Regions from separate parts of the Serratia sp. TSA_198.1 genome, predicted to be linked through region 2. Evidence: predicted binding sites of a transcription regulator. Region 2 holds the regulator's gene; the other holds the start of a gene.
What was found. Region 2 encodes sigma-54, which starts transcription at its own class of promoters, with help from an activator protein. Its sites were predicted from a motif close to GTTGGCACANNTTTCGCTNT; they were not measured.

Region 1 (5,093 bases), on a different contig from region 2:
GCGGATCACGTTCAGGCGGTGGAACAAGTCCTCGCGGAATTTGCCTTCCTGTACCCGCAGCTCCAGGTTTTGGTGCGTGGCGGCGATGATACGCACGTCTACCTTCACCGGCGCATAACCGCCGACCCGGTAGAATTGACCGTCTGCCAGCACGCGCAGCAAGCGCGTCTGCACGTCCAGCGGCATATCGCCGATTTCGTCCAGGAACAGCGTGCCGCCGTCGGCCTGTTCAAAACGCCCCTGACGGATCTGATTGGCGCCGGTGAACGCGCCTTTCTCGTGGCCGAACAGTTCGGATTCGATCAGGTCTTTGGGGATCGCAGCCATGTTCAGCGCGATAAAAGGCGATTTGGCACGCGGGCTGTGGCGATGCAAGGCATGGGCCACCAACTCTTTGCCAGTCCCCGATTCGCCGTTGATCAGCACGCTGATCGACGAGCGCGACAGGCGGCCGATGATGCGAAACACATCCTGCATCGCCGGCGCTTCGCCGATGATGTCCGCCGCCGGATCGTTGGCCGGCTGGCTACGCGCCGGTTGCTGTTGTTCCTGATAATGGCTGATGGCGCGTTCGACCAGCGCCACCGCTTCGTCGATATCAAACGGCTTGGGCAGGTAATCGAACGCCCCTTGCTGATAGGCGCTGACGGCGGCGTCCAGATCCGAGTGCGCGGTCATTATGATGACCGGCAGCATAGGATGGCGCTGTTTGATCTGCTTGAGTAACGCTAAACCATCCATACCCGGCATGCGGATGTCAGACAGCAACACGTCGGGAGTTTGCGTGGCCAATGCTTCCAGCACTGCATTGCCACTGTCGAAGGTGGCGCAGCTCACACCCGCTCCAGTGAGCGCGCGTTCAAGCACCCAGCGGATGGAGCTATCGTCATCGACGATCCAGACTATCCCTCGTTGCATAGAAAACCTCACTGGCGAATAGGCAGGTAAACCGAGAATTCGGTATGTCCTGGCCAACTGTTAAATTCAATTTTTCCGCAATGCTGATCGATAAGATTACGGGCGATGGATAAACCCAGGCCGGTGCCGCCTTCGCGGCCGCTGACCATCGGGTAGAACAGGGTGTCCTGCAACTGCGCTGGAACACCGGGGCCGTCATCTTCGATATCGATACGTGCCGCCAATCGGTAGCGAGTGCCGTGCAGAGTGATCTGGAACGCGGTGCGGGTGCGCAGTGTGATAGTGCCACCTTCAGCGCCCAGAGCCTGCAGGGCATTGCGGGTAATGTTCAGCAGCACCTGTTCTATCTGATCCGGATCGTGCGCCATTTCCGGCAGGCTGGGGTCATAGTCGCGCACCAGCGTCACGTTGTCCGGTTTCTCCAGCGACACCAGTTGGCATACCCGTTCCGCCACCTGATGAATGCTCTGGGTAATGTGCTGGCCGGGCCGCTGAGGCCCCAGCAGGCGATCGACCAGGTTGCGCAGGCGATCGGCCTGTTCAATGATCACTTTGGTGTATTCGGTCAGCGCCGGATCGGGGAGTGCCTTGGCCAGCAACTGTGCAGCGCCGCGCAGGCCGCCAAGCGGATTTTTGATTTCATGCGCCAGGCCGCGGACCAGATCGCGGGCCGCCACCTGCTGGGCGTGTTGCAATTGTTCCTGGCTCAGACGGCGTTGGTTATCCATTGGCGCCAGCTCGACCAGGATATAGCCTTCAGGCAGCGCCTGAGCGGTCAGGGAGAGGATATGCGCACGGCCGTCAACCACCAGTGTCACTTCACTATCGGTAAAGCCCTGGCCAGCTCGCAGGCTCTCGCGCATCAGATCGACATTCAGCGAGAAATAGCCGAGCAGCTCGGGTAACGGTGTACCGAAAAGTTTACGGGAACTTTGCGCCAGCAGTTGTTGTGCTGCCGGATTGGCGTAATGAACCGCCAGATCATCATCCAACAGCAGGATGCTGTTGATGAGAGAATTGAGGATCTGCCCAGCATCGGGCAGCTTGCCAGTTGCCATAAAGCAGACTCCTGCACCTTTTTAGTGCATCTATGCTACTCCATCCGTGATGCGAGCGGTATGGAATAGTGTTGCAGAAATACGGTGGAGAAAAAAACCCATCCGAAGATGGGCTGAAAGTTTCCACGGCAACAAAAAAACGACAAATAAAATTTGGTGCGCCATCCGCAGATGGCGCGGTAAAGGCTTAAACGCTGTAGTACAGTTCGAACTCAACCGGGTGCGGCGTCATGCGAACGCGGTCCATTTCTTCTTTACGCAGGTCGATGTAAGCGTCGATTGCGTCGTCGGTGAATACGCCGCCACGGGTCAGGAACTCGCGGTCTTCGCTCAGTGCAGCCAGCGCTTCGTCCAGAGAGCCTGCAACTTTTGGAATTTCAGCTTCTTCTTCCGGCGGCAGGTCATACAGGTTTTTGTCCATGGCATCGCCAGGGTGGATTTTGTTAATCACGCCATCCAGGCCTGCCATCAGCAGAGCCGCGAAGCACAGGTACGGGTTAGCCGCTGGATCCGGGAAACGGGCTTCGATACGGCGCGCTTTCGGGCTGGCAACCACTGGGATACGGATGGAAGCGGAGCGGTTACGGGCTGAGTAAGCCAGCATGACCGGCGCTTCGTAGCCTGGGACCAGACGCTTGTAAGAGTTGGTGGTCGGGTTGGCCAGGGCATTGATCGCTTTAGCGTGCTTGATGATACCGCCGATGTAGAACAGGGCAGTTTCAGACAGGCCGCCGTATTTGTCGCCAGCGAACAGGTTAGTGCCGTTCTTGGACAGCGACATGTGGCAGTGCATACCTGAGCCGTTATCACCGAACATAGGTTTCGGCATGAAGGTCGCGGTTTTGCCAAATGCGTGAGCCACGTTGTGAACCACGTATTTGTAGATTTGGATTTCGTCGGCTTTCTTGGTCATGGTGTTGAAGCGGGTTGCCACTTCGTTCTGACCCGCGGTTGCCACTTCGTGGTGGTGCGCTTCGACCACCAGACCCATTTCTTCCATGGTCAGACACATGGTAGAACGGATGTCCTGTGAAGAGTCGACCGGAGGAACCGGGAAGTAACCGCCTTTTACTGCCGGACGGTGGCCTTTGTTGCCGCCATCGTATTTGGTGCCGGAGTTCCATGCGCCTTCGACATCGTCGATAGCCACGTGGGAACCACGGATGCTGCTGCCGAAACGAATATCGTCGAACAGGAAGAACTCAGGCTCTGGCCCGAACAGCACGGTATCCGCGATGCCGGAAGAGCGCAGGAAGTCTTCTGCACGCTTGGAGATGGAACGCGGGTCACGGTCGTAGCCCTGCATGGTGCCTGGCTCGAGAATGTCGCAGCGAATAATCAGGGTGGATTCTTCGAAGAACGGATCCAGCACCGCAGTGCTGGCATCTGGCATCAGCACCATGTCAGATTCGTTGATGCCTTTCCAGCCGCCGATCGAGGAGCCGTCAAACATCTTACCTTCTTCGAAGAAGTCGGCATTCACCTGATGAGCAGGGATGGTGACGTGTTGTTCTTTACCCTTGGTGTCAGTGAAACGCAGGTCTACGAATTTCACTTCATGCTCATTCAGCATCGTCAAAACGTGTTCAGCGGACATACTTAACTCTCCCGGATTTATTATTGTCGTCGTCGTGGAACGAATCTGTGGAACTGGCTGTTTTTGCCTTGAATAGACTAAAGCGAAAACTGTGCCAACTTTGCAAAAGCGCTTTAATCGCCTTCCTGCGCGGGTTTTGCACAGAATCAGTATGCACCATCAGTGACGCATTGCACTTATATGGTGCAAATAACGCAGTGTGGGGCACTGTAATGGTGCAAAAGTGCACCAGCTGCTGCTTTTTGCACCGTGAAAGGGATCACAAACTGACCTGTACACAGTTGTTTATAAGAGACTGTTGTGATCTTGTTTAGTACCTCGCTTAATACGTGTACAATAGCGCGCTATTTCTAATGCCTGAGGCAAAGCTGTGATCGAAAATTTGCGTAACATCGCCATTATTGCCCACGTTGACCATGGTAAAACCACCCTGGTTGATAAGCTGCTGCAACAATCCGGTACTTTCGGAGAGCGTGTAGAAGCCACCGAACGCGTAATGGACTCCAACGATTTGGAGAAAGAGCGTGGGATTACCATCCTCGCAAAAAACACCGCCATTAATTGGAAAGACTACCGCATCAACATCGTGGATACCCCAGGACACGCCGACTTCGGCGGCGAGGTTGAGCGTGTGATGTCAATGGTTGACTCGGTGCTGCTGGTTGTGGATGCAATGGATGGCCCAATGCCGCAAACCCGCTTCGTGACCAAAAAAGCCTTCGCTAATGGTCTGAAGCCGATCGTGGTAATCAACAAGGTTGACCGTCCGGGCGCACGTCCTGACTGGGTTGTCGATCAGGTCTTCGACCTGTTCGTTAACCTCGACGCGACCGATGAGCAGCTCGACTTCCCAATCATCTATGCTTCTGCATTGATGGGTATCGCGGGCACCGACCACAACGAGATGGCGGAAGACATGACCCCGCTGTATCAGGCGATCGTAGACCACGTGTCTGCGCCGCAGGTTGAGCTCGAAGCGCCGTTCCAGATGCAGATCTCTCAGCTGGACTACAACAACTACGTTGGCGTTATCGGTATCGGCCGTATCAAGCGCGGTAAGGTTAAACCTAACCAGCAGATCACTATCATTGATAGCGAAGGCAAAACCCGTAACGGTAAAGTCGCTAAGGTTCTGACCCACATGGGTCTGGAACGTATCGAAGCTGCCGTGGCTGAAGCTGGCGACATCATCGCTATCACCGGTCTGGGCGAGTTGAACATCTCTGACACCATCTGCGACACCAACGCCGTTGAAGCGCTGCCGGCACTGTCTGTTGATGAACCGACCGTAACCATGTACTTCAACGTCAACACCTCTCCGTTCTGTGGTAAAGAAGGCAAGTACGTGACTTCACGTCAGATCCTCGACCGTCTGAACAAAGAGCTGGTGCACAACGTGGCACTGCGCGTTGAAGAAACCGAAGATGCTGACGCATTCCGCGTATCGGGCCGTGGTGAACTTCACCTGTCGGTTCTGATCGAAAACATGCGTCGTGAAGGTTTCGAGCTGGCGGTTTCCC
Region 2 (5,093 bases):
TGCCGCGTGAGCGGAAGTAGTCGGCCAGCTGTTCGGCTACGTAGACGGAACGGTGTTTACCGCCGGTACAGCCAATCGCCACCGTCAGGTAGCTGCGGTTGTTGGTTTCCAGCATCGGCAGCCACTGTTCCAGATAGCTTCGCGTCTGGTAGATAAAGTTATGCACTTCAGTGTGACGATCGAGGAACGAGGCGACCGGTTTATCCAGGCCGGTCATCGGGCGCAGTTTCGGATCCCAGTGCGGGTTCGGCAGGAAGCGTACGTCGAAGACGTAATCGGCGTCGATCGGGATGCCGTGCTTAAAGCCGAAGGATTCGAATACCATGGTCAGTTCGCGCTCGCGTTTACCCAACAGACGAGTACGCAGCATTTCGGCCAGCTCATGCACCGACATTTCCGACGTGTCGATGAGCAGATCGGCCCTTGAGCGCAACGGCTCAAGCAGGTCGCTCTCTTCATCGATCGCGCTTTCCAGCGACAGGTTCTTGGTGGAGAGCGGATGCAGGCGGCGGGTATCACTGTAGCGGCGAATCAGGGTATTACGGTCGGCGTCGAGGAACAGCAATTGCGGAGAAAAGCAGTCCGGCAATTGGGTCATCGCATATTCAAACACTTCCGGCGATTCCGGCATGTTACGCACGTCGATGCTTACCGCTGCGGATATGTTGCGTTCCGCCAGCGTATTGGCAAGCTGCGGCAGCAGTACCACGGGCAGGTTATCAACGCAGTAAAAACCCATGTCTTCCAGCGCCCGCAAGGCGACGGATTTCCCTGAACCGGAACGGCCGCTGACAATCATCAGCACCATGTGGCAACTCCCCCTGGCATCTCAGTGGCGTTTATCGCCACCGTTAGAAACTTTATTATTCCGGCCTGAGCCGAAACCCATCATAGCTAAACAGTATCGTTATCCTGGCTGGAAGTCACGCCAGCCGGGCGTTACTCGGTAATGATCTGGTAAAGCTCTTCGTCGCTTTGCGCCGAGCGCAGGCGGCGGCATACGGTTTTGTCGGCCAGGCGCTTGGCGACGAGCGACAGGGTATGCAAATGGGTTTTACATTGGTCGGCCGGCACCAGCAAGGCGAACAGCAAGTCGACCGGCTGGTTATCAATGGCGTCAAAGGCAATGGGTTGGTCGAGACGGATAAACACGCCAACGGCCCGCAGTGTGTCCTCTTCCAGTTTGCCATGGGGAATGGCGATACCGTTGCCGATACCGGTACTGCCCATGCGCTCCCGGGTGAGAACCGCGTCAAACACCACCTGCGATGGCAGGTTGAGCTGTTTTGCAGCCAGTTCGCTGATAATCTCCAAAGCCCGTTTCTTGCTGGTGCAGTGTACCGAGCTTTTGGTGCACTCGATGTTTAACACCGAGCTTAATTGCATTGTTTCGTTGTTCATCTCATCTTCACTTAAAACCACACCATCAAGCTGCCTTGTGAGGTGATTTTTCGCCTTGTTTAACCCTGATGGCTTATCGGCGCGGTACCCATACCCGTCATACTTGACGCTGTCTCTGTGTTGGCTGCGCTGACTTACCCGAATCACTTACCTGTGTAAGCTCGCGGGATAAGCGCTCATGCCTCCTCGATGCAACGCCAATTATTCAGGGTAATACAGGTAACGCGCCGACGACCTGGGCTATGTTTGAGCCGTGCCCGCTGACGGAAACGGCCCAGAATGTCAGTGTTGTTTCAGTTTGTCTTTATGTTTGTTCAATTGACGCGCCAGTTTGTCGATCAGGGTGTCAATTGCGGCATACATGTTCTCGTCTTCCGAGGTGGCGTGCAACTCGCCTCCATTCACGTGCACCGTCGCTTCCGCAATCTGCTGCACTTTTTCCACGCTAAGCACGACATACACCTGATTTATGCGGTCAAAATACTGTTCGAGCTTGGCGAACTTGGTATTCACGAACTCGCGTAAAGGTTCGGTGATTTCGATGTGGTGTCCGGTAATGTTGAGCTGCATAGTGTCTTCCTTCTCTATTGAGGTCAAACCAACTGTTTACGCTGGTTGGACGGCGGGATGGACAAAGACTCTCGGTACTTGGCGACAGTACGCCGCGCCACGATGATCCCCTGATCGGAGAGCAGGGTGACCAGCTTGCTGTCGCTGAGCGGTTTAGCGGGGTTTTCCGCCGCAATCAATTTCTTCACTAACGCTCGGATCGCCGTAGAGGACGCTTCGCCCCCGCTGTCGGTATTCACGTGGCTGGAGAAGAAATATTTCAACTCGAAAATGCCGCGCGGACTGTGCAGAAACTTCTGCGTGGTGACGCGTGAGATTGTCGATTCATGCATCTCCACGGCCTGGGCGATATCCGCCAGCACCATGGGCTTCATAAATTCAGCACCCTGTTCAAAGAATGCCTGTTGCTGCTCGACGATGCAGCGCGTGACTTTCAGCAAGGTGTCGTTACGGCTTTCCAGGCTCTTGATCAGCCATTTCGCTTCCTGCAGATTGCTGCGGATATACTGGCCGTCACTGTCGTTACGAGCGCTGCTGCCCATTGCGGCGTACTGCTGGTTGATCTTCAGCCGCGGAATGCTGTCGGCGTTGAGCTCTACCGTCCAACTGTTCTGCACTTTGCGTACCAGCACGTCCGGGATCACGTATTCCGACTCGCCAGTATTGATCGACTGGCCCGGGCGCGGATCAAGAGACTGTATCAGCAGCATCGCTTCTTTCAGTGTATCTTCTTTTAGCCGGGTTGTTCGCATCAGGCTGCGAAAGTCGTGATTGGCCAACAGAGCCAGATGTTCGCTGATGATCAGGCGTGCTTCAGCCAGATAGGGCGTATCTTTTGCGTACTGGGAAAGCTGGATCAGCAGACAGTCGCGCAGATCGCGCGCGGCGACGCCAACCGGATCAAAACGCTGTACGCGCTTCAAAACCGCTTCGACTTCGTCCATTGTCACACTCTCGTCACCCATGCTCTCCAGAATATCTTCCAGCGGCACGGTGAGATAGCCGGTGTCGTCGACGGCGTCGACTATCGAGGTGGCAATGGCGACATCGGTATCAGAGAATGGCGTGAGATCCACCTGCCACATCAGGTAATCCTGCAGCGTCTGGGTGGTTTCGCCCTGATAGACCGGCAACTCATCATCGCTGTAATCGGTGCCGGTGCCGGACGGTGTACCTGCGGTGTAGATTTCGTCCCAGGTGGCGTCCAGCGGCAGCTCTTCGGGCATGTCCTTTTGTTCCAGCGCCTCGCGGGTATCCAGCCCTTCGGTTTCGGTAGTCTCTTTGGCGTCGATTTCTTCGTGCAGATCGGTCTGCTCAAGCAGGGGATTGCTCTCTAACGCCAGCTGTATCTCCTGCTGGAGCTCAAGCGTGGACAACTGCAGCAGGCGGATAGCCTGCTGGAGCTGGGGGGTCATGGCCAGTTGTTGGCTGAGCCTGAGTTGCAAACCTTGCTTCATAATCTTCAGTCTACTTCCGTTAACAGTCGTCCATCAGGACGCGCCGGCACTCAGAGGCGGAATTCTTCGCCCAGATAAACGCGTTTCACCTGCTCGTCAGCCAAAATGGCATCCGGCGTGCCGTGAGCAATCAGTTTGCCCTGGCTGACGATATAGGCACGTTCACACACGTCCAGCGTTTCGCGCACGTTGTGGTCGGTGATCAGCACGCCCAAGCCGCTGTCACGCAAGTGCTCGATAATTTTTTTAATGTCGATAACGGAAATGGGATCAACCCCGGCGAACGGCTCATCCAGCAGGATGAATTTCGGGTTAGCCGCCAACGCGCGGGCGATCTCCACACGGCGGCGTTCGCCACCGGACAACGCCTGGCCCAGGTTATCGCGCAGATGGGAGATATGAAACTCTTCCATCAGCTCAACCGCGCGGTCCGCACGCTGCTCGCTGCTGAGATCCTCGCGGATCTCCAGGACGGCCATCAGGTTGTCATACACGCTCAGGCGACGGAAGATCGACGCTTCCTGCGGCAAATAGCCAATGCCGCGACGCGCACGGGCGTGCAGCGGCAGCAGGCTGATGTCTTCTTCGTCAATCACGATACGGCCGGCGTCACGTTGAACGATGCCGACCACCATGTAGAAGGTGGTGGTCTTGCCGGCGCCGTTTGGCCCCAGCAGGCCGACGATCTCGCCGGATTTCACTTTCAGGCTGACGTCTTCAACAACTTTACGGCCTTTGTAGGCTTTCGCCAGGTTTTCTGCGATGAGTGTAGCCATAAGTGATTAGTTACTCTTCTTTTGCCCGTTTTTGTCTTGCAACTGCGACGGTACCAGAACCGTAGTCACGCGTTTGCCTTTATCGCTGAACGCCTGCATTTGCTGCTGTTGCACCAGGTAGGTGATGCGATCGCCCTTCACGTTGCTGTCGAGTTGTTCCAGATAGGCGTTCCCGGTCAGGGTCACCAACTGCGAAGCCACATCGTAACGGACCTTCTGCGCATGGCCTTTTACCGGCTTGCCGCTGTCTTGCATCTGGTAGAAGGTGACCGGATTGCCAAAGGCTTCGATATAAGTTTTGCTCTGATCGCCGCCTGGACGGGTAACGACCACTTTATCCGCTTTGATGTCGATGGTGCCTTGCTTGATCACCACGTTATCGGTAAAGGTGCTGACGTTGCTCTGCATATCCAGAGACTGTTTCAGCGAGTCGATGCTCACCGGTTGGTTGGAGTCAGATTTCAGCGCCCATGCGGGTGCGCTGGCGGCCAAAATGAGGCTTCCGATCAACAGATTACGGTGTTGTTTTTTGGTTTTGAATTTCATAGTTGGTCTTAACCTTATCAATCAGCTCAGCGGTTTTGGCCCGCAGGTTCCCACGCATTTTCATGCCGTTCGAGGTAAAGTTTGTCCCGTAGAGGGTCACTTCATCATCCGAAGCGACATCCTGGGTCACCAGATTCACCTGAGCATTGTCCGTTTTAATTTTTTCCAGCTGTGAGGTGGTGGTCAGGCTGTTCACCTCAACGTGGCCGTAAAGATACAGCATTCTGTCTTTAGTCAGTTTGGCGCGATCGGCGCGAACTGACCAGGTGGCCACCGCGTTTTCATCAAACAGCGTCATCACCGGCTGGGTAAACCAGCTTAATTCATCGGCGGTATAATACTT

Region 1: the regulator sigma-54 is predicted to act here: its motif matches at 3,653-3,672, upstream of glnA (glutamate--ammonia ligase).

The regions. Positions count from the first base shown of each region.
Region 1 covers NZ_JBQZFP010000010.1:12,327-17,419, forward strand. Annotated here, with positions in the region: gene glnG (nitrogen regulation protein NR(I)) at 1-918, opposite strand, end outside; gene glnL (nitrogen regulation protein NR(II)) at 927-1,976, opposite strand; gene glnA (glutamate--ammonia ligase) at 2,164-3,573, opposite strand; gene typA (ribosome-dependent GTPase TypA) at 3,944-5,093, shown strand, end outside.
Region 2 covers NZ_JBQZFP010000004.1:26,478-31,570, forward strand. Annotated here, with positions in the region: gene rapZ (RNase adapter RapZ) at 1-808, opposite strand, end outside; gene ptsN (PTS IIA-like nitrogen regulatory protein PtsN) at 940-1,401, opposite strand; gene hpf (ribosome hibernation promoting factor) at 1,684-1,971, opposite strand; gene rpoN (RNA polymerase factor sigma-54) at 1,995-3,428, opposite strand; gene lptB (LPS export ABC transporter ATP-binding protein) at 3,479-4,204, opposite strand; gene lptA (lipopolysaccharide ABC transporter substrate-binding protein LptA) at 4,211-4,750, opposite strand; gene lptC (LPS export ABC transporter periplasmic protein LptC) at 4,719-5,093, opposite strand, start outside.